3 regions of the Pseudoxanthomonas fibrivorans genome follow, and region 2 is predicted to be linked to each of the others. Evidence: predicted binding sites of a transcription regulator. Region 2 holds the regulator's gene; each other region holds the start of a gene.

Region 1 (10,203 bases), on a different contig from region 2:
GCAATGGATCGCCGAGCGCGGCGACACCGAGCTGCTGGCCGCGCTGAGTTCCGAGTTCGGCCGTGGCCGCGAGCACGATCCGAAGCTGGCCGCGGTGCGCTTCCCCGGCCGGGTGCTGCCGCGCAAGGCCATCGCCGGCGCCAACGTCACCCAGATGCACTACGCGCGCCGCGGCATCGTCACCCCGGAGATGGAATACGTGGCGATCCGCGAGAACCAGCGCCTGGACGCGGTCCGCGACGCCGGCCTGCTGGCCCAGCACCCGGGCGAGAGCTTCGGCGCGAGCATCCAGAAGATCATCACCCCGGAGTTCGTGCGCGACGAGATCGCGCGCGGCCGCGCGATCCTGCCCAACAACATCAACCACCCGGAAAGCGAGCCGATGATCATCGGCCGCAACTTCCTGACCAAGATCAACGCCAACATCGGCAACTCGGCGGTGTCCTCGGGCATCGCCGAGGAAGTGGAGAAGCTGGTCTGGGCGATCCGCTGGGGCGGCGACACGGTCATGGACCTGTCCACCGGCAAGCACATCCACGAAACGCGCGAGTGGATCATCCGCAACTCGCCGGTGCCGATCGGCACGGTGCCGATCTACCAAGCGCTGGAGAAGGTCGACGGCCGCGCCGAGGAGCTGACCTGGGAGATCTTCCGCGACACCCTGGTCGAGCAGGCCGAGCAGGGGGTGGACTACTTCACCATCCATGCCGGCGTGCTGCTGCGCTACGTGCCGCTCACCGCCAGGCGCGTCACCGGCATCGTGTCCCGCGGCGGCTCGATCCTGGCCAAGTGGTGCCTGGCGCACCACAAGGAGAACTTCCTCTACACGCACTTCGAGGACATCTGCGAAATCATGAAGGCCTACGACGTGGCCTTCTCGCTGGGCGACGGCCTGCGCCCCGGCTGCATTGCAGACGCCAACGACGCGGCCCAGTTCGGCGAACTGGAAACGCTGGGCGAGCTGACCAAGATCGCCTGGAAGCACGACGTGCAGACCATGATCGAAGGCCCCGGCCACGTGCCGATGCAGCTGATCAAGGAGAACATGGACAAGCAGCTGCGCGAGTGCGGCGAGGCGCCGTTCTACACGCTCGGCCCGCTGACGACCGATATCGCACCGGGCTACGACCACATCACCTCGGCGATCGGCGCGGCGATGATCGGCTGGTTCGGCACCGCGATGCTCTGCTACGTCACGCCCAAGGAGCACCTGGGCCTGCCCAACCGCCAGGACGTGCGCGACGGGATCATGGCCTACAGGATCGCCGCCCATGCGGCCGACCTGGCCAAGGGCCATCCGGGCGCGCAGGTGCGCGACAACGCGCTGAGCAAGGCCCGGTTCGAGTTCCGCTGGGAAGACCAGTTCCACCTCGGCCTGGATCCGGAGAAGGCCAAGGAGTTCCACGACGAGACCCTGCCCAAGGACGCGCACAAGCTCGCGCACTTCTGCTCGATGTGCGGACCGCATTTCTGCTCGATGAAGATCACCCAGGACGTGCGCGACTACGCCGCCGAGCACGGCGTCGACGAGCAGGCGGCGCTGGAGGCCGGCATGGCCGAGAAGTCGGCGCAGTTCCTGGAGCAGGGCGCGCAGGTCTACCGGCCGGGGTGAGGCCGGCGGCGGGCCGCCGCGGCCCCTGCCCGCCACGGCGGCGATGCGCTATCGTCCCGCTGTCCGAAACACCGGGGAGCGGCGATGAGCGCAGGCAGCAGCGTGGTCAAGGTGGGCGTCGGCTTCGGCACCGCCCTGGCGATCACCATCTCCTGGACGGCGAACAAGTCGCTGTTCTGGGTGATCGTGCACGGCATCCTCGGCTGGATCTACGTCGTCTACTACGCGCTGTTCAAGCACTTCGGCTGACCGTGCGCGTGTTCTCGCCGCTGCGATGGGTCGTGAGGGCGCGCCGGCACCCGTCGGCGCTGCTGCTTTCGGTGCAGCTGCTCGGCGTGCTGCTGTACCCGGTCATGGAGCAGGCCGCCGCCGGCCGCGCGCTGTTCGGCGCCTTCGGCATCGTCGTCCTGCTGCTGGCGGTCTGGGTGGTCAAGCGCAGCCCGGCGCTGGGCTGGGTGGCGTGGTGCCTGGCGATGCCGGCGGTGCTGCTGTCCATCGCCGCGGCCGTCCTCGGCAAGCCGGCGCTGACGGCGATGTCGCAGGCGCTGGAGAGCCTGCTGTACTTCTACACGGCCGGCAGCCTCACCGCGTACATGCTCGAGGACCACGAGGTCACCCGCGACGAGCTGTACGCTGCCGGCGCGACCTTCACCCTGCTGGCCTGGGCGTTCGCATTCGCGTTCTCGGTCTGCCAGATCGTCAATCCGGGCAGCTTCGACGCCGCCTCCGACCTGCCGCAGCGCACCTGGATGGAACTGCTGTACCTGAGCTTCAGCCTGCTGTCGGGCGTGGGCCTGAGCGACGTGGTGCCGGTGCTGCCTCAGGCGCGCGCGCTGGCCATGCTGGCCCAGTTCGCCGGGGTCATGTACATCGCGCTGGTGGTGTCGCGCCTGATCGGCCTCGCGGTCACCCGGCGGGACCGGCATCCCTCCTGACCGGCACGGGACTGGCTCCCGGCGATTGGCTACCATCCCGGTCCTGTCGTGCAGGCCGGTCCCATGAAACTCCAAGCCCCGTTCATCCAGCTGCCCATCCGCTTCGATGCGGACCGGCTCGCCGCCGAGGTTGCCGCGGTCGCCGAGTCGGCCTGGCGCGAGCATCCGCAGAAGTTCCCCGGTAACTCGATGCTGCCGCTGGTGGCGGTGGATGGCGATCCGGCGAACGAGGAGTTCGCCGGGTGCATGCAGCCGACCGCCGAGCTGCTGGGCTGCCCCTACCTGCTGCAGGTCATCGGTTCGTTCGGCGCGACGGTCGGGCGCACGCGGCTGATGCGGCTGTCCGGGGGCGCGGAGGTCAAGCGCCACGCCGACCAGGGGTACTACTGGGCCGAGCGCGTGCGGATCCACGTGCCGATCGTCACCCAGCCCACGGTCCGCTTCGAATGCGACACCTCGGTGGTCAACATGGCCGCGGGCGAATGCTGGATCTTCGACACCTGGCGCCAGCATCGCGTGCTCAACGCCGACGAGCGTTCGCGCATCCATCTGGTCTGCGACTCGGTGGGCGGTGAAGGCTTCTGGAAGCTCGTCGACCAGGGCCAGCGCGTGGACGCCGGGGCGCGCGAGCCGGCGCAATGGGCGCCACGCCCGCTCGGCTTCGTACCGGGCGCGGCGCCGGCGATCGACTACGAACGCTACAACGTCCCGGCGGTCATGACCCCGTGGGAGCTGCGCCGGCACCTGGAGTTCCTGCTGGACGAAGCGGCGCCATTCCCCGGCCTGGCGGCCGCGCGCGCGCAGGCGCACCAGTTCTGCCTCGACTGGCGTGGCCTGTGGGCGGCGCATGGCGACGAGGCCGGCGCGCTGCCGCACTACCGCCGCCGCGTGCAGGCGTTCGTCGAGCAGGTGAAGCCGCTTGTCGGCATGGCCACGCTGCGCAACGAGCTGCCGCTCATGCCCGCGATCATGCTCATGGTGGTCCGCGCGTCGGTGCCGGGTGCGGTGCCGGCCGCGGCGCAGCGGAGCCGGCCGGGCGCGTACGCATGACCGGCGGCGATGCGGTGCGCGATCCGTCCTTCGACCGCCCCGTCTTCATCCTCTCCTCGCCGCGTTCCGGCTCCACGCTCCTGTTCGAGACCCTGTCCCAGGCGCCGGGGGTGTTCACGATCGGCGGGGAAAGCCACCAGATGATCGAACAGGTGGCGGGGCTCGCGCCGCGGGACCGTGGCTTCGATTCGAACGTGCTCGAGGCCCAGGATGCCTCTCCCGGACGCGTCGACGCGCTGCGCCGGCACTTCCGCGCAGCGTTGCGCGACCGCGATGGCCTGGCGCCGCCGGCCGGGCCGGTTCGCATGCTGGAGAAGACCCCGAAGAACGCGCTGCGCATCCGCTTCCTGAGCGAGGTGTTCCCGGAGGCGCGTTTCATCTTCCTGTACCGCGATCCGCGGTCGACCCTGGCCAGCATGATCGACGCATGGCGCTCGGGGCGTTTCGTCACCTATCCGCGCCTGCCGGGCTGGCCGCCGACGTTGCCGGCCTGGTCGCTGCTGCTGGTGCCGGGATGGCGCGAACTGGCGTCCAGGCCGCTGCAGGAGATCGTGCGCACGCAGTGGCAGGTGACGCTCGAGCGGATCCTCGACGATCTCGGGGCCTTGCCGGCCGGCCGCTGGACGGCGATCGACCACGCCCGCTTCCTCGCCGATCCCGGCGCGGAGGTGAAGCGCGTGTGCGCCGCGCTGGAGCTGGACTGGGACCGCGAGCTGGGGCCCCGGCTGCCGCTGTCGCGCTACACGCTGACGCGTCCGGATCCGGACAAGTGGAAGAAGCACGCCGGCCTGATCGAGCCGCTGCTGCCGGGGCTGGAGCCGACCGTGGCGCGTGCGCGCCAGGTGCTGGCCGCGGGCGGCGCCGGCCAGGCGCGGCCACCGGAAACGTGACCGCGCGGCAGGCCTCCCGGCCTCAGGCCGCCATCGGCGTGGCGCTGAGCGATTCGGCGTAATCGCGCCAGTCGCCCAGCCGCGACAGCACGCCGGTCCTGGACAGGTAGGCCTCGTCCGGCTCCTCGCCAGCGGCCAGGGCCATGGCCACGTGCACCGCGCCGGTGACCCAGAAGCTGCGGGTGCTCGAGCGCGAGGGCGCGCGGTGGAACGCGACCGCCTCGATGATCGGCATCGGCAGGCCCCAGAGGCCGAGCAGGTAGGCACCGGCCTCGGCGTGGCCCGGCCGGTCGTCGCCGTCCACCAGCGGCTGGCGCTCGTCGCGCACGCCGGGCAGCAGCAGGCCGATGTCGGCCAGCAGCGCGGCGGTGGCGCCGAGTTCGGCGCTGGATTCGGGCAGCATGCGCTTGGCCAGCCGCGAAGCGACGAGGGCGCGCTGCTGCAGGGCGCTGCGGTCGACCCCGGCGGCGCCCGGCAGCGAGAACACCTCGCTGGCCAGGACCAGGTCGCGCAGGGTGGCGATGCCCAGGCGGGTCACCGCCGCGCGCAGGTCGGTGATGGTGCGCCCGTTGGAGAAGTAGGCCGAGTTGCACAGCTGCAGAACCTTGGCCGCGATCGCCGGATCGCCGGACACCAGGCGGGCGATGTCGGTGGCGCTGGTGTGCTCGTCGGTCTCCAGCGCGTTCATCAGGCGCAGGTAGAGCTGCGGCGGCGACGGCAGCTGTTCGACCCGGCCGATGCGTTCCCGCAGCAGCGGGTTGCCCAGCAGGTCGCGCAGTTCCTCGAGGCTGCCGATGGCTTCCAGCAGCAGCTCCGGCGCCAGCGGCGTGGGCAGGAAGCGGTGGGCCATGCCGATGATCCGGGTCGGCGGCGTCTGCCCGCCGTCGATCACCGCCACGCGCGAGGCTTCCGCGCGCAGGGTGCGGACCTGCCCGAGCAGGGTGGCGGCCGGCATGTCCGGCAGCCCCGGCCCGACCACCACCACGTCCAGCGGCGAGGCGGACACGCGGGCCATGGCGGTGCCGCCGTCGGCGCAGCTTTCCACGGTCCAGTCCGCGCCAAGTTCGGACACCAGCTCCACCAGCGAGGCCGGGAACACGGCCTCGTCGCCGACGAACAGAATGCGCACGGACACCTCCAGACAGGTCGAAACGGCGCGCGCCGGCGGATGCCGGGCGCTCGTAGGCCGTTATCGGGCCAGTGTCGGGGAAGTTGAGGGCCGCACCGGGGCGGGCGGGGGCCGATGTGCGGATCTGTGCGCCAGTTCCGCTTTGCCTTGCCGGCGGCGCGCCAGCGGCGCCGGCCGTGCAGTCCCGGGCCGGGACCACGGTCGCCGGCGTGGCCGGCGACCGTCGTGCCGCGTCAGGCCTTGTCGGCCGCGCGCTTCATCGCATCGACGAGGATCTGCTTGGCCTCGGCGGCGTTGCCCCAGCCGTCGAGCTTGACCCACTTGCCCTTCTCCAGGTCCTTGTAGTGCTCGAAGAAGTGGCCGATCCGCTCCAGCCAGTGCGGCGACACCTGGCCGATGTCCTCGACATGGGCGTAGCCGTTGAAGATCTTGGCCACCGGCACGGCGAGGATCTTCTCGTCGCTGCCGGCCTCGTCGGTCATCTTCAGCACGCCGACCGGACGGCAGCGCACCACCGAACCCGGGATCAGCGGCAGCGGCAGCACCACCAGCACGTCGGCCGGGTCGCCGTCGCCGCACAGGGTGTCGGGCACGTAGCCGTAGTTGCACGGGTAGCGCATCGGGGTGGAGAGGATGCGGTCGACGAAGATCGCGCCGCTTTCCTTGTCCACTTCGTACTTCACCGGCTCGGAGTCCTTGGGGATCTCGATGATGACGTTGATTTCCTCGGGCGGATTGCGCCCGGCGCTGACCTGGTCGAGGCCCATGTGCTGCTCCGTGGTGATGCGGGGTGGGAAAAGGCGGCCATTTTACGCCTTCGGCTGCTGCGGCGCACAAAGCCGGCGACCCCGGTCCCGCGGCCGCGGAAACGACGAAGCCCCGGCCAGGCCGGGGCTTCGGATCCAGCAGGATCAATGGCTTACAGCAGCGGAACCAGCAACAGCGCCACGATATTGATGATCTTGATCAGCGGGTTGATCGCCGGGCCGGCGGTGTCCTTGTACGGGTCGCCGACGGTGTCGCCGGTGACCGCGGCCTTGTGCGCCTCGCTGCCCTTGCCGCCGAAATGGCCGTCCTCGATGTACTTCTTGGCGTTGTCCCAGGCACCGCCGCCGGTGGTCATCGAGATCGCCACGAACAGGCCGGTGACGATCGTGCCGATCAGCAGGCCGCCCAGCGCCTTCGGTCCCAGCAGCAGCCCGACCACGATCGGCACGGCCACCGGCAGCAGCGAGGGCACGATCATTTCCCGGATCGCCGAGCGGGTCAGCATGTCCACGGCCTTGTCGTACTGCGGCTTGGCCGTGCCCTGCATGATCCCGGGGATGTCGCGGAACTGGCGGCGCACTTCCTCCACCACCGCGCCGGCGGCGCGGCCGACCGCTTCCATCGCCATCGCGCCGAACAGGTACGGGATCAGGCCGCCGATCAGCAGGCCGATGATCACGGTGTGGTCGGACAGGTCGAACGCGAACACCTGGCCCGGGTTGTTGGCCTGCAGGTTGTGGGTGTAGTCGGCGAACAGCACCAGCGCGGCCAGTGCGGCCGAACCGATCGCATAGCCCTTGGTCACCGCCTTGGTGGTGTTGCCGACCGCGTCGAGCGGGTCGGTGACGTTGCGCACGTCCGGAGGCAGTTCGGACATCTCGGCGATGCCGCCGGCGTTGTCGGTGATCGGGCCGTACGCGTCCAGCGCCACGATCATGCCGGCCATCGACAGCATGGCGGTGGCGGCGATGGCGATGCCGTACAGGCCGCCATGCAGGTGCGCGAACCAGATCGCCAGGCAGACCGCCACCACCGGCAGCGCGGTCGACTTCATCGACACGCCCAGGCCGGCGATGATGTTGGTGCCGTGGCCGGTGGTCGAGGCCTGTGCGACGTGCTTGACCGGTCCGTACTGGGTGCCGGTGTAGTACTCGGTGATCCAGACGATCAGGCCGGTCAGGACCAGGCCGATCAGGGCGCAGATGTAGAGGTTGATCGCGCCGTGCGAATTGTCCGCCATCAGCGAGGTGGTGATCGGCCAGAACGCGATCGCCGCCAGCACGCCGGACACGATCACGCCCTTGTACAGCGCGCCCATGATCGAGCCGCCCGGCCTGACCTTGACGAAGAACGCGCCGATGATCGAGGCCACGATCGACACGCCGCCCAGCACCAGCGGATAGAGCACCGCGTTGCGGCCGACCTCGTCGATCATCAACCCGCCCAGCAGCATGGTCGCGATCACCGTGACCGCGTAGGTCTCGAACAGGTCGGCGGCCATGCCGGCGCAGTCGCCGACGTTGTCGCCGACGTTGTCGGCGATCACCGCCGGGTTGCGCGGGTCGTCCTCGGGGATGCCGGCCTCGACCTTGCCGACCAGGTCGGCGCCCACGTCGGCGCCCTTGGTGAAGATGCCGCCGCCCAGGCGGGCGAAGATCGAGATGAGCGAGGAACCGAAGGCCAGGCCGACCAGCGCGTGCAGGTTGTCGGCCTGGCTCAGGCCGAGCCGCTGCAGCAGCCAGTAGTAGCCGGCCACGCCCAGCAGGCCCAGCCCGACCACCAGCATCCCGGTGATCGCGCCGCCGCGGAAGGCCACGTCCATCGCTGGGCCCAGGCCACGCCGCGCCGCCTCGGCGGTGCGCACGTTGGCGCGGACCGAGACGTTCATGCCGATGTAGCCGGCCGCGCCCGAGAGCACCGCGCCGATCGCAAAGCCGATCGCGGTGTACCAGCTGAGGAACACGCCGACCAGCACGAACAGCACGGCGCCGGCGATGGCGATCGTCAGGTATTGCCGGTTGAGGTAGGCGCGCGCGCCTTCCTGGATGGCAGCGGCGATCTGCTGCATGCGTTCGTTGCCCGCCGGTTGCGCCAGGATCCAGCGCGCGGACACGATGCCGTAGAGGATTGCGAGGACGGCGCAGAGCAGTGCCAACGCCAAACCGTATTGTTCCAGCATGAACCCCTCCCAAGGTTGATGGATGCCACCCAGCGAGGGTGAACAGGAGGGCACGCCGTTGGGGCCTGAAGCACTGGAGCGGTCCCGTAAACGAGGCGCGTCGCACTGTTCAACATCCCTGGAGCGTCCCGAGTATGACCGCAGGCGGCGTCCGAAGGCCACACGGCGTTCATGCGGCCGGTGACAGGATCGACATTCCCGACCTGCATCCGCCGCCGTGACCCAGATCCGTCCTCCCGTCCCGCGTTCCAGTCTCGCCCGGGCCGAGCGTGCCCATGCCGAGAGCTTCCGCCAGGCCTTCCTGCTGGCCGTGCTCGTGGCGGTCCTGGCGGTGGCCTCGCCACTGCGTGCACAGGCGCCGAGGGCCGAACACACGCAGGCCGGCGCGCCGCAGGCGGTGGGCGCGCTGCATTCGGTGCGGACCATTCCCGAGGCCTGCACCCGCCTGGAGGGACTGTTCACCGGCCAGGACGCGCAGCCCTACCGGATGCAGGCGGTGCAGACCGCGCCCGCCTGCCAGCCGCGCGCACGCTTCGTGGAGGCCGCGCAGGCGGCCCCGTCGCCGGCCAGCGGCTGGATCCTCAACACCGAGACCCGCATCCCCCAGGCCGGTTGCGCCGGGCGCGAGGCGGTGGTCAAGGTCTGGCGCAAGCCGGTGGCGCAGGACCTGGCCCGCGACGGACAGGGCCAGGTGCGGATCTACCTGCAGGATGCACAGAAGCAGGCCGCGGCCGGGCAGGTGCGCGCGCTGCCCGAATACACCGCGCAGCTGGACGTCGCCGGCCGCTGCGGCTGAGGGCGGTCAACCGCCCAGCAGCGCGGTGTACCGCCGCTGCATCTCCTCCGGGGTGACATCCTCGATGCTGTGGCCGATGTTCCAGCGGTGTCCGAACGGGTCGACCACCACGCCGGAACGCTCGCCGTAGAACGCGTCGCTGGCCGGCCGGTCGAGCGAGGCCCCGGCGGCCACGGCGCGTTCGATCGTCGCATCGGCATCGTCCACGTGCAGGTGCAGGGTGGTGCTGTGGCCCTGCGCCGGATCGGGCTTGCGGATGCCGAACTCGGGGAATTCCTCGCACACCATCAGGATGGTGCCGGCGAAGTCGACCTCGGCATGGCCGATGCGCCCGCCGGGTTCGACCAGCCGGAACTTCTCGGTGGCCCCGAACGCCTGCCGGTAGAAGTCGATCGCGCGCGCGGCGTCGGCCACGCAGATGTAGGCGAACAGTTCGTGGGTAGCCATGCGGTGCCTCCTTCGCGGACGTCTGGCGGTGCCGGCAGGATGGGGCGGGGACGGCGCCGGTGCTTGGAAAAAACTGACCGCTCAGTCCACCCGGACGTGGCGCGTGTGCAGGCGCCCGCCGGTGTAGGCGCGCGCCGGCAGCCCGGCGAACTGGCGGAAGTCGCGCGCCAGGTGGGCCTGGTCGCAGTAGCCGTGCTCGGCCGCCAGCCCGCTCCAGTCGGTCTGCCCGTCCACCTGCGCCAGCACGCGCTGGAACCGGCGCAGCCGCGCGTAACGCTTGGGCGCCAGGCCGGTCGCGTCGCGGAACCGGGCGATGAAATGGCGGTGGCTGCAGCCGGCCTGTGCCAGCACGTCCTGCAGGTCGGCGCCGCGGTCCAGCGCGATGATCGCCCGCCCC
Region 2 (10,203 bases):
TCGAGCAGGGCGGCGTGATCGCCCTGGTCGGGCCGACCGGCGCCGGCAAGACCACCACGATCGCCAAGCTCGCCGCCCGCTACGCCGCCGAACACGGCGCGCGCAACGTGGCCCTGGTCACCACCGACACCGCCCGCATCGGCGGCCGCGAACAGCTGCACAGCTACGGCCGCCAGCTGGGCGTGGCCGTGCACGAGGCCGACAGCGACGCCGCGCTGATCCAGCTGCTGCAGCGCCTGCAGGACTACAAGCTGGTGCTGGTGGACACCGCCGGCCTGGGCCAGCGCGACCGCGCCCTGGCCAACCAGCTCAACTGGCTGCGCGCCGCCCGCGAGGTGCGGACCCTGCTGGTGCTGCCGGCCAACTCGCACTACGCCGACCTGGACGAGGTCGTGCGCCGCTTCGGCGCCGCCCGCCCGCAGGGCGTGGTCCTGACCAAGCTGGACGAGACCGGCCGCCTGGGCAGCGCCCTGTCGGTGGTGGTCGACCACCAGCTGCCGCTGACCTGGGTGACCGATGGCCAGCGGGTCCCCGACGACCTCCACCGCGCCAATGCCGCCAGCCTGGTCCTCCGCCTTGAAGATCTGCGGCGCGCGGCCGATAAGCCGAACATCCCGGAGCACGACCATGCCGTCGCGTGAGCACGCCGCCTTGAACCCCGCCCCCGCCAACCCGAACACCGCCACGCCGGGCCGCGCCGTGCGCAGCATCGCCGTGACCGGCGGCAAGGGCGGCGTGGGCAAGACCAACCTGTCGGTGAACCTGGCCGCCTCGCTGGCGGGCCTGGGCAAGCGCACCCTGCTGCTGGACGCCGACCTGGGCCTGGCCAACGTCGACGTGCTGCTGGGCCTGTCCCCGCAGCACACCCTGGCCGACCTGGTCTCCGGCCGCTGCGAACTGGACGAGGTCATCCTCGAAGGGCCCAACGGCATGCTGGTGGTGCCCGCCGCCTCCGGCCGCCGGCACATGGCCGAGCTGCAGCCGGCCCAGCACGTGGGCCTGGTCAACGTGTTCAACGACCTGCAGCGCGACCTGGACATCCTCATCGTCGACACCGCCGCCGGCATCACCGACAGCGTGCTGACCTTCTGCCAGGCCGCGCAGGACGCGGTGGTGGTGGTCTGCGACGAACCGGCCTCGATCACCGACGCCTACGCCCTGATCAAGGTCCTGTCGCGCGAGCGCGGCGTGGACCGGGTCCAGGTGGTGGCGAACATGGTGCGCAGCCCGGCCGAAGGCCGCGGCCTGTACGAGAAGCTCTCGCGCGTGTGCGAGCGCTTCCTCGGCGACGTCTCGCTCAACTTCCTCGGCGCGGTGCCGCAGTGCGACTGGCTGCGCCTGGCGGTGCAGCGCCAGCAGGCCGTCGCCACCGCCTACCCCGCCAGTCCCTCGGCCCGCGCCATCGCCGAGATCGCGCGGCGCGCGGCGCGCTGGGAAGCGCCGCTCGCCCCGCGCGGCAACATCGAATTCTTCGTCGACCGGATGCTCGCACAGGGTGCGCGGCAGGGAGCGGTGGCATGAACGCCTTGGCCGAATACCGCGCCGTCCAGCGCAGCGCCGCCGACGACGCCGTCACCCGCCACGCCGACCTGGTGCGCCGCATCGCCCACCACCTGGCGGCGCGCCTGCCGGCGAGCGTGGAGGTCGACGACCTGATCCAGGCCGGCATGATCGGCCTGATCGAGGCCTCGCGCAGCTACGACCCCGACCAGGGCGCCTCGTTCGAGACCTACGCCTCGATCCGCATCCGCGGTTCGATGATCGACGAGATCCGCCGCGGCGACTGGGTGCCGCGCTCGGTCCACCGCCGCGCCCGCGACGCCGCCTCCGCCATGCGCCAGGTCGAGCAGTCCACCGGCCGCGCCGCCACCCCTCAGGAGGTGGCCGCGCACCTGGACATGCCGCTGCCGGAGTACATGCGCCTGCTCGAGGACGCCTCGCGCGGCCAGGTCCTGAGCCTGGACTCGCACGTGGAGGACCACGGCGAAGTGACCATCCACAGCGGCGGCATGAGCCCGCAGCAGACCCTGGAACGCAGCGACTTCGGCCGCGAGCTGGCGGCCGCGATCGGCCTGCTGCCGGAGCGCGAGCAGCTGGTGCTGTCGCTGTACTACGAGCAGGAGCTCAACCTCAAGGAGATCGGCGCCGTGCTCGGGGTCAGCGAGTCGCGGGTCTGCCAGATCCACGGCCAGGCCGTGCTGCGCCTGCGCGGCCGCCTGTCCCAGTACGAATCGCGCGACGCCGGCCTGGAAGACGAATAGCCGGCCGCGCACCCGCCGCCCCACCCCGCACCACCGCAGAGCCACAGAACCGGAGCACGTAGTGAACAAGAACATGCGCATCCTGATCGTTGACGATTTCTCGACGATGCGCCGCATCGTCAAGAACCTGCTCAACGACCTGGGCTACAGCAACACCGCCGAGGCCGACGACGGCCACACCGCGCTGGCGGCGCTGCGCGCGGCCCCGTTCGACTTCGTGGTCACCGACTGGAACATGCCCGGGATGACCGGCATCGACCTGCTGCGCGCGATCCGCGCCGACGAGAAGCTCAAGACCCTGCCGGTGCTGATGGTGACCGCCGAGGCCAAGCGCGAGCAGATCATCGAGGCGGCGCAGAACGGCGTGAACGGCTACATCATCAAGCCGTTCACCGCGCAGACCCTGGAAGAGAAGCTCGGCAAGATCTTCGAGCGCCTGGCGGCCACCGCATGAGCGCCGTGGCCTGCAATGCCGCCGTGTCGCCCGAGCGGACCGCGCTGATCCAGCGCCTGCACGAGGCCCTGGACGCACTCGAGCGCGGCGACGAGAGCGCCATGCGCGCGGTGATCGACGCGCTCGCCTCGGCCCGCACCCGCCCGCTGGTGCAGGGCCTGGGGCGGCTGGCCCGCGAACTGAGCCAGGCGCTGGGCGAACTGCCGCGGCTGCCCGGCGACGACGGCCAGGCCGCCGAGCTGGACGACGCCTGCGCGCGCCTGGACCACGTGGTGGCGATGACCGAGCAGGCCACCCACCGCACCCTGGACCTGTCGGACCAGTGCCGCGACCTGCTCGAGGACGTGCGCATCGAGGGCGTGTCGGCACGCCAGGACGAAGTGCTGGACCGCGTGCGCCAGAACCTCACCGAGATCGGGCTGACCCAGAGCTACCAGGACCTGACCGGGCAGATCATCCGCCGCGTCGCCGGCATCGTGCGCAAGGTCCACGAAGGCTTCACCGCGCTCGGGCTGCCGCCGCGCGAGGAGCCGGCCGGCCCCGCGCTGGCCGGGCCGGCGGTCAGCGGCCTGGACCGGCATGCGGTCTCGCAGGACGACGCCGACGCCCTGCTGGCGGACCTGGGCCTGTAACACCATGGGAGTCGTGGCATGAGCGGGGTGACGCCGGAGATCGCGGCGGATTTCATCATCGAGGCACAGGAGATCCTGGACCGCCTCGGCGAGCAGCTGGTCGCGCTGGAACATGCGCCGGACGACCGCGACCAGCTCAATGCCGTGTTCCGCGGCTTCCATACCCTCAAGGGTGGCGCCGGCTTCCTCGGCATCCACGCGATGGTCGAGCTGTGCCACGCCGCCGAGGAAACCCTCGGCACCGTGCGTGCCGGCCAGGCCGCGCTCGAGGCGCAGCATTTCGACGCCGCGCAGCGTTCGCTGGACTGGCTGCAGTCGATGCTCGACGCGGTCGCCGGCGGCAGCGAACCGGCCCACGCACCGGCCGAACTGATCGCGCAGTTCAGCCTGGACACGGTCGCCGCACCCGCGCCGGCCGCGGCCGCGGCCGCGAAGGCGCCGGTGGCGGCGCCGGCCACGCCCGGCATGATCGACGACGACGAGTTCGAGGCCCTGCTCGACCAGCTGCATGGCGGCGCCGCGCCCGGCGCCGTGCAGGCCGCTCCCCCGGCCCCGGCGAAAGCGGCGCCGGACATGATCGACGACGACGAATTCGAGGCCCTGCTCGACCAGCTGCACGGCGCCGCCGCGCCCGGCGCCTCGGCCGTCGCGGCGCCGCCGGCACCGCCTGCGCCTCCGCGCACCCAGGCCCCGCCGGCCGCGCCCAGGCCTGCCGCCGCCCCGCCCAAGGCCGCGGCGGCCGAGGCCGAACAGACCGTGCGCGTGGACACGCGCCGGCTCGACGCGATCGTCAACCTGATCGGCGAGCTGGTGCTGGCGCGCAACCGGCTCAAGACCCTGCGCTCGCGCATCAAGGACGAAGAGCTCGACCGCGCCGTCGGCAGCCTCGACGTGGCCACCGCGCGCCTGCAGTCGGCGGTGATGCGCACGCGCATGCAGCCGGTGGGCAAGGTGTTCTCGCGCTTCCCCAAGGTCGCCCGCGACGTCGCCCGCTCGCTGCAGAAGGAAGTCGAGCTGGAAATGGTCGGCGCCGAGACCGAGCTGGACCGCAACCTGGTCGAGGCCCTGGCCGATCCGCTGGTGCACCTGGTCCGCAACGGCATCGACCATGGCGTCGAGTCGCCGGTGCTGCGCGAGGCCGCGGGCAAGCCGCGGGTCGGGCGCCTGCGCCTGTCGGCGCAGCAGGAAGGCGACTACGTCGGCATCGAGGTGCAGGACGACGGCGCCGGCATCGACCCGGAACGGTTGCGCGCCAAGGCCCGCGAAAAGGGCCTGCTGGACCCGGAGGCCGCCGCGCGCCTGGGTCCGGAGGAATGCCTGCACCTGGTGTTCCTGCCCGGCTTCTCGACCAAGACCGAAGTCACGGACATTTCCGGGCGCGGCGTCGGCATGGACGTGGTCCAGTCGCGCATCCGCGAACTGGGCGGGCAGATCCAGATCCAGTCCGAGCTGGGACGCGGTACCCGCTTCCTGATCCGGGTGCCGTTGACCCTGGCGATCCTGCCGACCCTGCTCGTGCAGGCCGGCGACGACGTGTACGCGCTGCCGCTGGCGCGGGTGCAGGAAGTGCTGCATGCCGCGCCCGGTTCGCTCGGCTGGTTCGACGGGCGGCCGGTGCTCGACCGCCAGTCCCATACCCTGCCGCTGCTCGACCTGCGCCGCTGGCTGGGGATCGACTCGCGCGAGGCGCCGCTGCTGACGGTGGTGGTGCTGCAGATGGGCGATTCGCGCTTCGGCCTGATCGTCGACCAGGTCCGTGGCCGCGAGGAAGTGGTGATCAAGCCGCTGCCGCGCGCGCTGCGCGGCCTGCCCGGCTACGCCGGTGCCACGCTCATCGGCGATGGCCGCCTGGCGCTGATCCTAGACGTCGACGGCCTGCGCGCGTCGGGCTGAAGCGCCGCGGCATGGCGATGCGCCCTCGCGGACGCACCGCCGCCGGATCCTACTGCCGCTGCTGCGGCAGCGGCCTGGCCAGGCCCTTGTCCATCGCCTCGGCGATCTGCCGCCGGGTCTCGCGCTCGGCGCGCTGGCTGACCTGGTCCATCTGCCGGCCGAGCCCGTCCATCTGCCGGCCGAGCGCCTCCATCGGCCTGGAGGCCTCCTCCATCTTGCGCGACAGCGCCTCCATCGGCTGCATGCGCTGCTGGTGGCGCGCCGCCTCCGCTTCGAGCTGCTCGGACTGCGCCTCCATCTTCGCCGACAGCGCCAGCTGTTCGCGTTCCAGGGCCTGCATCTGCCGCTCCAGTTCGGCCTGGCGCGTGCCGTCGGCGCGGGCCATCGCCATCGACAGCCGCGCCTGGCGCTCGCCCAGGTCGCCCTGCTGGCGCCCCAGGTCCTCCATCCGCCGCGAGTACGCTTCGATCCCGGCCGGCATGGCCTCCGCGGAAACGCGCTCCATCTGCTGGCCGAGCGCCTCCATCCTGCGGCCGTGTCCTTCCATCTCCTCGCCGAGCACGCGCATCCGCTCACCCAGCGCGTCGGCCTCGGCCCATGACCTGCGCACGCCCGCCAGCGTGGCCGGATCGGTCACGACATAGGCCTTGCCGCCGCGGCGGAACCACAGGAAGTCGCCGTCCAGCGAGCGCTTCGCCGATTCGATCTGCGGCATGTCGTCGCTGGAGCCCGACATCAGGTAGCCGTCGCCGCCCTTGCGCACCAGCGCGTAGGGCTCGCCGCCGCCGTCGCCATGCTGGCGCACGCTAACCCGGGGCGGTGCAGGCGGTGCGGGAGGCGCCGGCGGGGCCGCGATCGCGCCTGCGCTGGGCAGGGCGGGCGGCGCCGGAGGGGCCGGGGGCGCCTTGTGTGCAGGGGCGGCCGGCGGGGCCGGCGGTGCGGGCGGCGCCGGCACCGACGATGCGCGCACCGCGGTGGCCGCCTGCGGCGCGGCCGCCGGCGACGGGGCCGCCGCGGCACTGGCGGTCGCGGCGGGCCGCGCGGTGGATGCGGGCGCCGGCGTGGCGGCCGGGGTGGCCGCCGCCGCGACCGTCGCCGTCGCGGCCGCCTTCGGAGTGGCCAGCGCCACGACCGGTCGCGCGCCGCCGCCCGCCGGGGCCGGCGTGGTGGTGAACACGTTGATGCCGGCCGGCGAGGCCGAGGGGTCGCGGTGCGCCTGGGCGTAGAAGGCCAGGCTGGCGACGGCCAGTCCCAGGAGCGGGAAGACCACGCGGCCGCCGCTGGTGGCGCGGCCGGGCCGGACGAGCTGTTCGATGCGCTTCATGAGGGATCCTCCAGTGGGAGCCAGGGCGGCAAGTGCGGGTTGCGGCGCGGCGCGGCGCGCCGCCTGTTCGTCGGCGAGCGCGGCCAGGGCCCGCGCAAGCCGCCGCGGGTCGCCGGTGGCCTCGGCCGCCAGCCGGTCGGCGACGTGTTCGCGCTCGATGCGGATGCGGCGCGACAGCCACCAGGTCACCGGGTGGTAGAACAGCAGCGCCTCGGCCATGCCCTGCAGCAGGTTGACCAGGTAGTCGTGGCGGCGGACATGCGCCAGCTCATGGGCCAGCAGCGCCTCCAGGTAGTCCGCCGGCAGCCGCGCAAGCAGCGAGGCCGGCAGCAGCACCATCGGCCGCCACCAGCCGACCACGACCGGTGAATCGAGCGCGGCGACCAAGCGCAGCTCCACCATGCGGTGCAGGCCGGCGCGGCGCCCGAGTGCGTCCAGCCGCGCCTGCCAGGCGTGGCGCAGCGATGCCGGCCCCACCTGCGGCAGGCGCCCCAGCCACCAGACGCCCGCCGCCAGGCGCAGCGACAACGTGCAGGCACCCGCCGCCCAGGCCAGCACGATCGCCGGCAGGAACGGTTCGATCCCGCGCACCGCGGCGCCGGCATGGCGCAACGGCGCGGCGATGACGGCGACGGCCGAGGGCTGCGCGCCCGCGTCGAGCGCGCCGGACGCCGGCAGCGCGGGTCCACCGCCGGCCATTGAGCCAGTCCACGCCCAGGCCATGGTGCACAGCGGCGCGAGCACGCATGCCAGCATCGCCATGCAGGCGACGAGGTAGCGCAGCTGCGGCCGTGCGTCGCGCAGGAGCTGCAGGGCGAGGGCCGCCAGCAGGCCGATCAGCGTGCCTTGCCAGAGGAAATGCAACAGGGCCCGGCCGAGTACCGGAACCAGTTCCGCGAACGGCTCATGCATGGCGCTTGCCTCCCTTGCCGGTGGCCGGGGTTTCGCTTTCCTCGAGCAGGCGGCGGATCTCGTCGCGCTCGCCGTCGCTCACGTGCCCGTCCAGCGCGGCCAGCACCAGCGCCTTGCCGGAACCGGCGAACACCTTCTGGATCAGCTCGTCCAGCAGGTTGGTCTGCAGCGCGTCGCGCGCGTGGGCGGCGGCGTAGACATGCGAGCGCTGGCTTTCGTCGCGCACCACCAGGCCCTTGCCGTGCATCACCTGCAGCAGGCGCAGCACGGTGGCCGGCTGGACGTCCGGTCGCTCGGCCTGCAGCGCCTGGTGCACTTCGCGCGCGGTCGATGCCCCCTGCTTCCAGATCACCCGCAGCAGGTCCAGTTCGGCGGCGGTGGGCTTGGGCGGACGGGGAGCGGAACGCGGCATCGGCGGGGCCATCGGGGAACGATGGCGGCATCGTGCACCTTCCAGACAATCTTGTCTAGACAATTCTGTCTAGGTCGAAAGTCATGGTCCGCGCGGCGGATGGGTGGGATGCGGCCCCGCTCCGGCGCCGGCCCTTCGACCGGTCGCCAGGCCCGTCGGTGGGCGTGCACGGCACGCGGCGGCTGCTGTTCGCCAAGCAGCTGCTGACCGAAACCGCGCTGCCGTCGCCGGACCCGCGGCGGCGGCTCAGCCCGCGACGGTCGTCCCTGCGTCGACCCGCATGGTCCGCGAGGCTTCCGCCAGGCTGGCGGCCAGCACCCGCGCGAGCGGCGTGCCGGCGGCGCGTTCCTTGCCCGGATCGTCCAGCGCCTGCAGCAGCGCCGGCGAAAGATGCCACTGGTCGGCGACCAGCCGGCCGATGCGTGGCGACCAGCGCCGCAGCAGGCCCGCGCTGTCGCCGGTGGCCGGCGGCGGGCGGCCGGTGCGCTCGCACGCCTCGCGCAGGGCCTGCACCACCACGATCGCGCCCAGTCCGTGCAGCAGCACCAGCAGCTGCGCGGCAAAGGCATCCACGCCCTCGCCCGCGGCACCCCGCGCCGCCGCCACGGTGGCGCGCTGGGTCTGGTCCCAGATCCGGCCCGGCAGGTCGCCGAACACGCCGCCTTCGGTGCGCATGACCGGCTGCATCAGGGCCACCGCGACCAGCCGGCGCAGGCCCTCGGTACCGACCAGCGTGACCGCCCGTTCGACGCTCTCCACCGGCGCCTGCTGCAGCCGGTAGAGCGGGCTGTTGGCGAGCTTGAGCAGGGTCGCGGCCAGGGCCGGATCGCGCGCGATCAGGGCCGAAATCTCTCGCCCCGACGCGTCTTCGTCATTGAGCGTGCCGAGCAGCTGCGGCAACAGCTGCGGCCGGCGCGGCAGGCGCCCGGGTTCGGAGGCGAAGCGGGCCAGGCGGCGTTCGGCGTCTTCCACCGCGGTGGCGTCCCCGGCCGCCGCCGCCGGGCGATCCGGCGCCGGGTCGAACAGCGGCGCCGTCCAGTCATCCAGGTCCCCGGCCGCGTGGCCGTCCGCGCCGGCCGGCGGAACCGGTGACGGACGCGCCCCCTGCGATGCCGGCGCGCGCGGCGGACGGGCACGCCAGAACCAGGCGCACGCGCCGACCAACGCTGCCAGGGCCAGCAGCCCCAAACCACCCGATAGTGCCATCGTTCCCCAGGGCGCAGCGCCCCCCATGCGTGGCGCAATGGTAGCAACGGATCCACGCCGCATGCGGCGCCCGGCGCCGGCGTGCCGCACCGCCGCCGATCAGTCGCGGGCGTGCGCCAGGGCGTAATCGATCGCCGCGCACACGGCGGCTACCTGCGCCTCGTTGCATTGCGCCGGCGTCGCCGACGGGCTGTCCGGGTAGACCTCGGTGGTCGTCACGTACGCCGCATCGGTGACGCCGGCGCACAGCCCGAGCGCCTTCACCGGATAGTTGATGACGCCGTGGGCCACGACCGGCGAGCCGATCATCTTCCCGTCCGCATCCGCCGGTGCGATGTGGGTGACCCGTTCCACCGCGGCGACCACCGCCTGCTGGAATTCCGGCTGCGGGTTTTCGCTGTCGCCGACCAGGTAGAAGCCGTCCGGAATCCCGCCGGGTTCGAACGGCTTGCCATCGCGCGCGGCCAGCGCCGGACGGAACTCGGACTCGTCGGTGTCGGTGGTCTCGTGCAGGTCGATGTGGACCAGCACGCGCCCGCGCAGCGGCTCAAGCAGGCGCATCAGCGCGATCGATTCCAGCGCCTGGCTGTGCTCCCGGAAGGAGCGGTTCGGATCGACCGCGACCGGGTTCCAGCGCTGGACGTGTTCGTACCCCCACGGACTCACGCAGGGCACCACCAGCACGTTGATCCGGCCTTCGTAGGTACTGCCATGCGCCGCCGCGAACTGCAGCGCGCCATGCACGCCGCTGGTCTCGTAGCCGTGCACCCCGCCGGTCACCAGCGCGATCGGCCGGGAATGGTCCCAGTCGGCGCCGTGCAGGGCGAGCAGCGGATAGAAGTGCGGCGCGTAGTCCAGCTCGCCGTAGGCCTGCGCGTCCCAGTGCCCGTGCAGGCGGCCGATGGCATCGAGCACGTCGTCGGCGTAGCTGCGCCGGCGCACCTGCGCGGCCCGCCACCGGGTGCGTTCGGCCTCGCCCCAGGGCTGGCCGGGCGTGCCGACGGGATAGAAGCGTTCGAGGCTCATGCCTGGGTCCGGGATGGTGTCGCCCCACTCTATCAGCCCCGGTCCGGCGCCCCGCCCCCGCCGGCCGCGCCGGGACCGCGGCA
Region 3 (10,203 bases), 1.4 Mb from region 2:
AAGCAGGGCGTGGACGAGGCCCGCGCGGTGGTCACCGGCTGGCTGGAGCTGTAACCCCCGACGCCTGCCGCTGGGCTAGACCTGGACGTCGAACAGGCTGCCGATCCCGTGCGAGGCGGCCATCGCCAGCGCGCCCCAGAAGCCGACCCGCAGCGCGCCGCGCAGCACCGGCGCTCCGCCGAGCCGGGCCGCCACCGCTCCCGACAGCAGCAGACCGAGCACCGTCGACGTGATGGTCACCGCGGCGACCCGGCCGGCAGGCGCCAGCAGCGCGCTGGCCAGCGGCAGCATCGCGCCGGCACTGAACGCCCCTGCCGATGCCAGCGCCGCCTGCAGCGGTCGCGCTCGCAGTATCTCGGTGATGCCCAGTTCGTCGCGGGCGTGCGCCGCGAGCGCATCGTGGGCGGTGAGCTGCTCGGCGACCTCCCGGGCCAATCCCGGGTCCAGGCCGCGGCGCACGTAGATCCGGGCCAGCTCGTCGAGTTCGTGCTGGGGCTCGTCCCGCAGTTCCTGGCGCTCGACTTCCAGGTCGGCCGCCTCGGTGTCGGCCTGCGACTGCACCGATACGTACTCGCCTGCCGCCATCGACATCGCCCCGGCCACCACCGCGGCCACGCCGGTGGCCAGGACCACGCCGGCGCCGGCGCCACCGGCGGCGACGCCGACCACCACGCCCGCCACCGAGACGATGCCGTCGTTTGCGCCGAGCACCGCCGCGCGCAGCCAGCCCACGCGCTGGGTGCGATGGCGTTCGGGATGGCGGCTGTGCGGTCCGTGCGGCGACATGCGGCCAGCGTAGCGGGCGCGCCGCGGCGATGGAGGACTGCGACGCGTTCGCGGGCTCCGGCGGAACACTGCGACTCCCGCATGGGCACACCGGGACGACGCGGGCGCAGGCTATAGTGCGCCCCTTGCGATGCGGCTCCACGGGCCGGCCGTCGCCCCCCGTCCGCCCCGTCGCGAGCCGTCCTTTGTCGAGCCCCAGCCACGTTGCCGATACGCCGGTCACCCACCGCAGCCAGCTGGTGGACTACGTCGCGTCCGGCGAGAAGCCCAGGGCCGCCTGGCGGATCGGCACCGAGCACGAGAAGTTCGGCTTCCGCCTCGACGACCTGCGACCGCCGGCGTTCGACGGCGAGCGTGGCATCGAGGCGCTGCTCAAGGGCCTGGTCCGCTTCGGCTGGACCCCGGTGGAGGAGGGCGGGCGCGTCATCGCGCTCACCCGCGACGGCGCCTCGGTGACCCTCGAACCGGCGGGCCAGCTCGAGCTCTCCGGTGCCGCGCTGGAAACCATCCACGAAACCTGCGTCGAACTCGGCACCCACCTCAACGAGGTGCGCCAGGTGTCGGACGAGCTGCAGCTGGGTTTCCTCGGCATGGGTTTCCAGCCGAAGTGGCGCCGCGACGAGATGCCGTGGATGCCCAAGGGCCGCTACCGGATCATGAAATCGTACATGCCCAGGGTCGGCCAGCTCGGCCTGGACATGATGACCCGCACCTGCACGGTGCAGGTCAACCTGGACTACGCCTCCGAAGCGGACATGGTGAAGAAGTTCCGCGTGTCGCTGGCATTGCAGCCGGTGGCCACCGCGCTGTTCGCCGATTCGCCGTTCACCGAAGGCAAGCCCAACGGCTACCTCAGCTACCGCTCGCACATCTGGACCGACACCGATCCGGATCGCACCGGGATGCTCGACTTCGTGTTCGAGGACGGCTTCGGCTACGAGCGCTACATCGATTACCTGCTCGACGTGCCGATGTACTTCTCCTACCGCGATGGCGTCTACGTCGACGCGTCGGGCAAATCGTTCCGCAAGTTCCTCAAGGGCGAGCTGGACGTGCTGCCCGGCGCGCTGCCGACCCTGCGCGACTGGTCCGACCACATGACCACCGCCTTCCCCGAAGTGCGGCTGAAGAAGTTCCTGGAGATGCGCGGCGCCGACAGCGGCCCGTGGTCGCGGCTGTGCGCGCTGCCGGCGTTCTGGGTCGGGCTGCTGTACGACGACGCCGCGCTTGACGCGGCGTGGGACCTGGTCAGGGACTTCAGCACCGCCGAACGCCATGCGCTGCGCGACGGCGTGCCGAAGCATGCACTTGGCCTGCCGTTCCGGGGCGCGCACGTGCGCGAGCTGGCGGTCGAGGCGCTGAAGATCTCGGTCGCCGGCCTGCGCAGGCGCGCCGCGCTCAACGCCGACGGCATCGACGAGTCGCGCTTCCTCGAGCCGTTGATCGAGATCGCCGAGAGCGGCCAGACCGCGGCCGATCGCAAGCTGGCCTTGTTCAACGGGGCATGGAACGGCGACATCGACCGGGTGTTCGCCGGCTTCGCCTACTGAGGCGCCGGCGCCGGTGCTCCATCGGCCGTGCAGTCCTGCTCGACCGGCGTCAGCGAGAACACCGGCGCCACCGAGTCGGAGAAGCGGCCCATCGGCGAGGTGATCGTCGAGGTGCCGGTGGCCTGGAGCGTGCCGCTTCCGTCCCCGCCGTCGAGCGCCACCGTGTAGCGGCCGCCGCCCGACCAGGCCACGCCGGCCGCGTGGCCGGAGAGGGTCCAGGAACCGCCGCCCTCGCCGCCGGACATGTGCATCACCATGCCTGCGCTGCTGGGGATGTCGAACGGCCGGCCCAGCGAACAGGCCACGGTGTTGGCGACGAAATCGTTCTGGCCGCCGGCGATCCGGTACGCCTGCTGCTCCTTGGTGTCGAACGCCAGCGTCGCCCGGCCGACGCCCCGCTTGCTGCGCGCTTCGAAGGCGATGCTCGCCGACTGGTCCTTCTTCGACGGCGCCACGTAGGCGTACCGGGCATCCGGTGCCAGCTTCTCGCCGTCGCGGGCCAGGCTTTGGCCGCCGTCGAGCGTGGCGCGCACGCTGCCGCCGGGCATGCTGCCATCGGCCTTCACCCGCGGCGCGGCGACGACGTCGAAGGACGTGGAAGGCTTCGCGCCGCTGCGTTTCGACGGCGTGCTGCGGGCATCCAGGCGGATGCAGCGGCCGCTTTCCCACGGCGCCTGCTTCATGCCGCGCAGCATCACCTCGGCCATCAACGTCTGCAGCAGCTGCGCGCTCTCCACCATCTTCATCGCCCGCTGCGCTTCGTCCATGCGGAAGATGCTGAAGCCGCTGTGGCCGTGCTCGGTGAACAGCTCGGTGCCGCCGCGCGTCCAGCCGGTGGTCAGGTCCAGGCTCTGGTCCCGGCCGTTTTCCGTCCCGCCCAGGGAGATGCGCAGGTTCGACGACGAGCCGTCCGGGCCGTCGACCAGGTGGGCGTCGTCGTCCAGGTAGCGCTCATAGACGAAGTGCGAACGGACGTAGCCGCCGGTGCCGGGCTTGCCGGCGACCTGCATCGTCGAGTCGACGTCGGACTCGACCGTCACCTTGCCCGACGCATCGGGGCAGGCGTCCATCTTCGTCTTCACCTTGACCTTGCCGGTCAGGCCTTCGGCCACTTTTCCCTCGAAGCTGATGTCCTGGGAAAGGCTGCCGTCCGGGGCGACCGCGATCGCGTAGCCGCCGTCCTTGCCGCCGAGCTGCACCGGCCCGGCGCGGGTCAGTTCGGCCAGCCGGTCGTCGGACATGTCGCTGACCATCCCGGACACCATGCCACCGGAGACCAGGCCTCCGAAGCTGGCGATACCCAGGCCGAGCAGGCCGCTGTTCATGCCCTCGCCGGTGAACGCGGCCGGAATCATCCTCGGCACGTCCGCCTGCGCGCCGCGTGCCTGGCGCTCGTAGTCCTCCGCCAGCGCCTTCAACGCGGCCAGCGCCTGCGCTTCGCCGCCCAGCGCCTGTTCGACGCCGGTGGCCTGCATCACCTTGTAGTGCAGCCAGTAGTCCAGCGGGCGCAGCTGCTGCAACGAAGGGTCAGGGCCGGCGGCGAGGAACCTGTCGACGTCCGCGCGCGTCGGGGCAAGACCGGTGCTCGCCGCCGGCGCCGGTTCGGCCGTGCGATCGGCGTCGGGGGTGCACGAACACGCACACAGCGCCATGGCGCAGGCCACGAGTGCAAGGCGGTGCGGGGCGCGCATGGCGTGGGACACGTCCGTTCGCGGCATGGACCGGTCGGCACCCGTCCTGGACGTCGCGGTCGCCACGCGGCGGGCCGGAGAACGGGGCCAGGACGGCTCAGAGGTTGCGCAGCAGCCCACGCAGCAGCTTCTTGGTCGCGCCTTCCTCGGGCTTCTGCGGCTGGCCTTGCGGCGCGGCGGCGTCGCCCGCATCCATGCCGTCCATGCCGGACAGGTCCATGCCCAGCAGCGCGCCGGCCGTGGACTTGGTGCGGATGCGCACGTTCCACTCCGGATCCCACGGCTGCTTCGGGTCGGCCGGCTTCGGCGGCCAGGCGATATGGGTCTCGGGCCCATAGGCGATCATGCTCAGGATCCCGGGGCTGGCCTGGCCACTGGCGGCGTCGGCGAAGATGCCGGCGGGGATCGCGCACGAGGTGGTCGACGGCGCCAGCAGCACCTTCTCCTTGAGCCAGCGATCCACCTGCGCCCCGGTCAGGAAATCGACCACGCCCTGGCCCGCATCGGGCACCTCGGCGCTGCTCCAGATCACGATGGTCTTGTCCTGCAGGCTGATGCCATGCAGGAAATACGCCTTGGCCCGCTCCACCGGCTGCCAGCCCAGGGTCAAGCCGCTGGCCAGCTCCCCGCTCTGGGTGAGCGCGATCTTCGGCATGAAGTCGGCGGCCTGCTGCAGTTCGAACTTGAGGGATTCGGGCACGCCGGGTCCGGTGATGCGATGCTGGCCGACCAGCGAGGCGCTGGCCGGCGCGCGGTTGGCGGTGCGGGGATTGGGCCAGAGCACGTAGGAGGGATTGGGACGGATGCCACGTTCGGGCGCATAGCGGCCCTGCATCGGATCACCGCTCAGCTCGAACCTGCCGCCCTTGGCGCGCATGTGAGTCTCGCGCGGCTGGCCGGCGCGTACCGCGGTCCCGCACCCCCAGTAGTACTTGATGTGGATTTCGCCGTCGGGCATCTCGGTGGGCCCGCCCACCTCGTCGCCGCGGCTGGCGGTCGGCGGCAGCAGCGGCAGTGCGGCGCCGAGGCCGAGCGCGGCGGGCACCTGCTGCTCGGCCGGCTTGCCCGGGTCCAGGGTGTTGAGCATGGCCACGTCGAAGAACTTGCCGGTGAATACCGGATGCCTGGCATCGGGATAGCCGATCGCGCCCTGGCCGCCGCCCATCATCTTCGCCGCGATCCCGCCCATGCCGCCCATCATCGAACCCATGTCGGGCATGCCGGCCTGGTGGTGGGTGGCCACGTCGATCCAGACCTGGGTCTCCGGGCCGCCGGAGGGCGCGCTGCCGGCGGGAAGCGCGGTGGAGGCGAGGGCGAGTGGAAGGGCGAGGCGGAGGCGACGGGCGTTCATGGCAGGCCGGAACGGATGGATTCGAGACTGGACACGCCATAAGCGGTGCCGCGAGGACACGCCGCGTCGTTCGCGGGGCGCAGGGTCCGTCCGTGGCGCCGCGACCGCGGCAGCGCGTGCACGTGCGGGCCTTCGCAGTGCGGGGGAGGTGATGGTGTCTGTCGGACCTCACGTTCCGGCTTGCCCGATCGCACCGGCTCCGGCGTCGTGGCAGCGGGGCCGCGACGGAGGGTCGGCAACAGGTCGGGCCGTCAGCCTGTCGTCGCAGGTCTGGCCGATGCGGCTCGACACGTGACCGCCGCCGCGGTCCTGGTTGGAAGGCGTGGCGCGCATGCCCCGCCGTGAAGGCTCACGGAGCCCAGAGCTTCTCCAGCTCGCGGAAACCCCACTGCCGCGGTGATTCCACGCCGGTGATGCGTTCGCCGCAGCCGGCATCGGCCAGGTCCAGGTCATGCTGCAGGATCTGGCTGCGCGAACGTGCCGAGAAGAACACCCGCACGCGCGGCGTGGAGAGCGCGCCGGGACGCTGTTCGACCACCACCGCCAGCCGGTCGCTGGACAGGCGGACCAGGGTGCCGATCGGGTAGATGCCGACGCTGGCGACGAAGGCCTTGAGCACGGCCGGGTCGAAGTGGCCCTTCCACGAGGCCATGCGCCGCAGCGATTCGCCCGGATCCCAGCCTTCCTTGTAGGGGCGATTGGAGGTGATCGCGTCGTACACGTCGCAGACCGCGCTCATCCGGGTGAGCAGGGGCGTCGCGTCCGCCGCCAGCCGCGACGGGTAGCCGCCGCCGTCGAACTTCTCGTGGTGGTGGCGGACCATGTGCAGCACGCTCGCGTTCTCCAGTCCGCTCGCGCGCAGCAGTCGCTCGCCTTCGGCAGGATGCGAACGCATCACCTCGAACTCTTCGTCGGTCAGGCGGCCGGGCTTGTTGAGGATGTCGACCGGCATGCACGCCTTGCCCAGGTCGTGCAGCAGGCCGCCCATGGCCGCTTCGCGGCAGTCGTCCTCGTCCAGCCCGAGCTGGCGGCCCAGCGCCACCATCAACGCACTGACCGCCACCGAATGCATGTAGGTGTAGTCGTCGGCGGTCTTGAGCCGGGCGATGCTGATCAGCGCCGCCGGGTGGCGGTCGACCGATGCGGTTATCTCCTCGGCCAATGGCAGTACCGCGGCCGGATCGACCATGCGCCCCATGCGGACTTCGCGGAACATCGCCTCCACCGCGTCGCGGCCGTCCTGGCAGATGCGGCGCGCGCGGCTCAGTTCCGATTCCAGGGTCGCTGCGGGCGCTGCCACGGCCGCCGCCGGCGGTACCGCCGGGAGAGGCATGGCGTCGGGCGCCGACGTGCCGGCATCGTCCGTCGCGGCCGTGCCTGACGCCTCGTCGACGTCCACCCCGCGACGCACGTCGATGTCCACGGACTCCACGGCACTGGCCTGGAGGCGTTCGATGTCGCGCTCGGTGGCGATGAACGTGCCGCGCCAGAACGGATGCTTGAGCCACGGGCCATTGAGGCGCTGGACATGCATGCCCGGGCGCAGCTGGTCGACGTGGATGGTTTTGAACATGGGGGTCCGCCAGCCTTGCGCCGCCCGCCCGGCCAGGGGCGGGACAGGCCTATGGACCCTTATCGGCCGGCACGCGGCGCAGCTTGAGGACGCGCCACGGCGGACGCGTGATACTATACCCCAGTACTGGATCAGCCCGGAGCGACGCATGCCGCATAGTGCCCACGAGAAGAAGCGCGTGCTTGCCCGGGTCCGGCGGATCATGGGCCAGGCCGAAGCGCTCGAGCGCGCGCTGGAGGCGGGCGCCGACTGCGGCCCGGTGCTGCAGCAGATCGCCGCCATCCGCGGCGCGGTCAACGGGCTGATGTCCGAAGTGATGGAAGCGCACATCCGCGAGGAGTTCGGCCAGCCGGCCACCTCCGATGCGCAGCGCCAGGCCCGGGTCGAGGAGATGACCGGTCTGGTGCGTTCCTACCTCAAGTAGCTCCCCGCGGCGCGAGCCGCCGTCCTTCCGCATCCGCAACATCGCAGGAGTCCATGCCATGAAGTCCCGTGCCGCCGTCGCCTTCGGTCCCGGCCAGCCGCTGCAGGTCGTCGAGATCGACGTCGCCCCGCCGAAAGCCGGCGAAGTGCTGGTGAGGATCACCCACACCGGCGTCTGCCACACCGATGCGTTCACCCTCTCCGGCGACGATCCGGAAGGCCTGTTCCCGGTCGTGCTCGGGCACGAGGGTGCCGGCATCGTGGTGGAGGTGGGCGAGGGCGTGACCTCGGTGCAGCCGGGCGACCACGTGATCCCGCTGTACACCGCCGAGTGCGGGCAGTGCCTGTTCTGCACCAGCGGCAAGACCAACCTGTGCCTGGCGGTGCGCGCGACCCAGGGCAAGGGCGTGATGCCCGATGGCACCAGCCGCTTCTCCTACAACGGCGAGCCGGTCTACCACTACATGGGCTGTTCGACCTTCAGCGAGTACACGGTCGTGGCCGAGGTCTCGCTGGCCAAGGTCAACTCCGAGGCCAACCCGGAACATGTCTGCCTGCTCGGCTGCGGCGTCACCACCGGCATCGGCGCCGTGCACAACACGGCCAAGGTGCAGGAAGGCGATTCGGTCGCCGTGTTCGGACTGGGCGGGATCGGCCTGGCGGTGATCCAGGGCGCGCGCCAGGCCAAGGCCGGCCGGATCATCGCCATCGACACCAATCCGTCCAAGTTCGAGCTGGCGCGGCAGTTCGGCGCCACCGACTGCGTCAACCCGAAGGACCACGACACGCCGATCCAGCAGGTGGTGGTCGAGATGACCGGCTGGGGCGTGGACCATTCGTTCGAGTGCATCGGCAACGTCAACGTGATGCGCGCGGCGCTGGAATGCGCGCACCGCGGCTGGGGCCAGTCGGTCGTCATCGGTGTCGCCGGCGCCGGGCAGGAAATCTCCACCCGCCCGTTCCAGCTGGTCACCGGGCGCACGTGGAAGGGCACCGCGTTCGGTGGGGTCAAGGGCCGCAGCCAGCTCCCCGGCATGGTCGAGGATGCGATGAAGGGCGACATCGAACTGGCGCCGTTCGTCACCCACACCATGCCGCTGGAGCAGATCAACGACGCCTTCGACCTGATGCACGAAGGCAGGTCGATCCGCAGCGTCGTGCACTACTGAGGCGCCGGACATGGAGCGCATCGAACACCGTGCCTGTTTCGGCGGCTGGCAGGACGTCTACCGGCACGAATCCGGGGTCCTGGGCTGCACCATGGATGTTGCCGTGTACCTGCCGCCGCAGGCGACGCGGGACGCGAAGCTGCCGGTGCTGTACTGGCTGTCCGGCCTGACCTGCACCGAGCAGAACTTCATCACCAAGGCCGGCGCGCAGCGCTACGCGGCCGAGCACGGCGTGGTCGTCGTCGCGCCCGATACCAGCCCGCGCGGCGACGGCGTCGCCGATGCCGACGGCTACGACCTGGGCAAGGGCGCGGGCTTCTACGTCAACGCGACCGAAGCCCCCTGGTCGAGGCACTACCGCATGTACGACTACGTGGCCCAGGAGCTGCCTGCGCTGGTCGAGGCGCACTTCCCGGTCGGCGACGTGCGCGCGATCAGCGGGCACTCGATGGGCGGGCACGGTGCGCTGGTGGTCGCGCTGCGCAATCCCGGCCGCTATCGCAGCGTGTCGGCGTTCTCGCCGATCGTGGCCCCGTCGAAGGTGCCGTGGGGCGAGAAGGCGTTCTCGGCCTACCTTGGCGCCGACCGCGAAGCGTGGAAGCAATACGACGCCTGCGAACTGGTCCGGACCGCGGAAGAGAAACTGCCGCTGCTGGTGGACCAGGGAGGCGACGACGAGTTCCTGGACGGGCAGCTGCGGCCGCAGCTGCTCCAGGCCGCGGCCGTGGCCGCCGGGCATCCGCTGCAGCTACGGATGCGCCCGGGCTACGACCACAGCTACTACTTCATCGCCAGCTTCATCGGCGAACACATCGCCCACCATGCCGCCGCGATGCAGGGGGATGCCAGGGTGCATGCAGGCGTCCCGCACGGCCACGACGGCGGTTGCTGCGGCGGCCACTGAGGCGGCCGGCGCAGGTCGCGGACCACCCGGCACTAGCCCGGGGTGATGTCGAAGTCGGTATAGGCGAAGCGTCCGTCGCGCAATACGGTGTCGCCGCGTCGCAGCTGCAGCGGCGCGGCGAACATCGGGCCGGCCCAGACGCAGGTGTGGAATTCGCCGTTCTCGCCGCAGGGGTCCACGCCGGCGGGCAGCGCCTCGAGCAGCGCGCCGTCGAAGGCCCGTCCGGCGAATTGCGCATCGAGCTGCCGGGTGTCGACGCAGCACAGCGCCGCGCGCAGGCCGCCGGCCTGCATCCGCCGGGCGAGCGCGGCGGTATCCGAGCCGAACAGCGGCGTCAGCAGGTCCCACCCGGCGGCCGCCAGGCGCTGGGCACGATAGGCGCGGATGTCGCCCAGGAACAGGTCGCCGAAGGCGGCGGTCCGCACACCCGGCCAACGGGCCCCGGCCTCCGCCAGGGCGCTCGCCATCGCTTCGTCGTAGGTCGCGTTGTCGCACTGCGCCGGGATCGGCGCCTCGAGCAGCGGCAGGCCGGCGGCGGCCGCCTGCGCCCGCAGGACCTCGACCCGGATGCCCTGCATCGACGCGCGTCCGTATTCGCGCGTCACCGTGGTCAGCAGCCCCACGACGACCACGTCGTCGCCACGCCGCAGTTCGTGCAGCGCCCACGCCGCGTCCTTGCCGCCACTCCAGGCCAGCAGTACCGGCGTTGCCATCAGCCGCGGCTGACGTTGCGCAGTTCCCAGTGGCTGCCCGCCA

The links. The regulator FliA, encoded in region 2, starts transcription of late flagellar genes. The targets are predictions, from matches to a motif close to TAAAGTTTNNCNNNCNNNGGCCGATAA.
Region 1: a site for FliA is predicted at 5,677-5,703, ahead of ACA089_RS15055 (HDOD domain-containing protein). Genes of this name have one in related genera too.
Region 3: a site for FliA is predicted at 7,011-7,037, ahead of ACA089_RS10890 (HD-GYP domain-containing protein). Genes of this name have one in related genera too.

What each region holds. Positions count from the first base shown of each region.
Region 1 is NZ_JBGNUG010000002.1:344,805-355,007, forward strand. Features, by position in the region: gene thiC (phosphomethylpyrimidine synthase ThiC) at 1-1,612, shown strand, start outside; gene ACA089_RS15035 (hypothetical protein) at 1,697-1,861, shown strand; gene ACA089_RS15040 (ion channel) at 1,864-2,547, shown strand; gene ACA089_RS15045 (aspartyl/asparaginyl beta-hydroxylase domain-containing protein) at 2,611-3,597, shown strand; gene ACA089_RS15050 (sulfotransferase family protein) at 3,594-4,487, shown strand; gene ACA089_RS15055 (HDOD domain-containing protein) at 4,510-5,616, opposite strand; gene ppa (inorganic diphosphatase) at 5,850-6,383, opposite strand; gene ACA089_RS15065 (sodium-translocating pyrophosphatase) at 6,536-8,563, opposite strand; gene ACA089_RS15070 (hypothetical protein) at 8,781-9,359, shown strand; gene ACA089_RS15075 (VOC family protein) at 9,366-9,806, opposite strand; gene ACA089_RS15080 (helix-turn-helix domain-containing protein) at 9,888-10,203, opposite strand, start outside.
Region 2 is NZ_JBGNUG010000001.1:958,037-968,239, forward strand. Features, by position in the region: gene flhF (flagellar biosynthesis protein FlhF) at 1-641, shown strand, start outside; gene ACA089_RS04540 (P-loop NTPase) at 628-1,521, shown strand; gene ACA089_RS04545 (RNA polymerase sigma factor FliA) at 1,518-2,261, shown strand; gene cheY (chemotaxis response regulator CheY) at 2,323-2,715, shown strand; gene ACA089_RS04555 (protein phosphatase CheZ) at 2,712-3,347, shown strand; gene ACA089_RS04560 (chemotaxis protein CheA) at 3,366-5,240, shown strand; gene ACA089_RS04565 (M56 family metallopeptidase) at 5,290-7,476, opposite strand; gene ACA089_RS04570 (BlaI/MecI/CopY family transcriptional regulator) at 7,469-7,888, opposite strand; gene ACA089_RS04575 (HDOD domain-containing protein) at 8,135-9,094, opposite strand; gene ACA089_RS04580 (M14 family metallopeptidase) at 9,194-10,120, opposite strand.
Region 3 is NZ_JBGNUG010000001.1:2,340,160-2,350,362, reverse strand. Features, by position in the region: gene yihA (ribosome biogenesis GTP-binding protein YihA/YsxC) at 1-54, shown strand, start outside; gene ACA089_RS10910 (VIT1/CCC1 transporter family protein) at 76-786, opposite strand; gene ACA089_RS10905 (glutamate--cysteine ligase) at 972-2,336, shown strand; gene ACA089_RS10900 (hypothetical protein) at 2,330-3,856, opposite strand; gene ACA089_RS10895 (hypothetical protein) at 4,125-5,378, opposite strand; gene ACA089_RS10890 (HD-GYP domain-containing protein) at 5,728-6,951, opposite strand; gene ACA089_RS10885 (metal/formaldehyde-sensitive transcriptional repressor) at 7,100-7,375, shown strand; gene ACA089_RS10880 (S-(hydroxymethyl)glutathione dehydrogenase/class III alcohol dehydrogenase) at 7,434-8,543, shown strand; gene fghA (S-formylglutathione hydrolase) at 8,554-9,447, shown strand; gene ACA089_RS10870 (Dph6-related ATP pyrophosphatase) at 9,480-10,160, opposite strand; gene ACA089_RS10865 (hypothetical protein) at 10,160-10,203, opposite strand, start outside.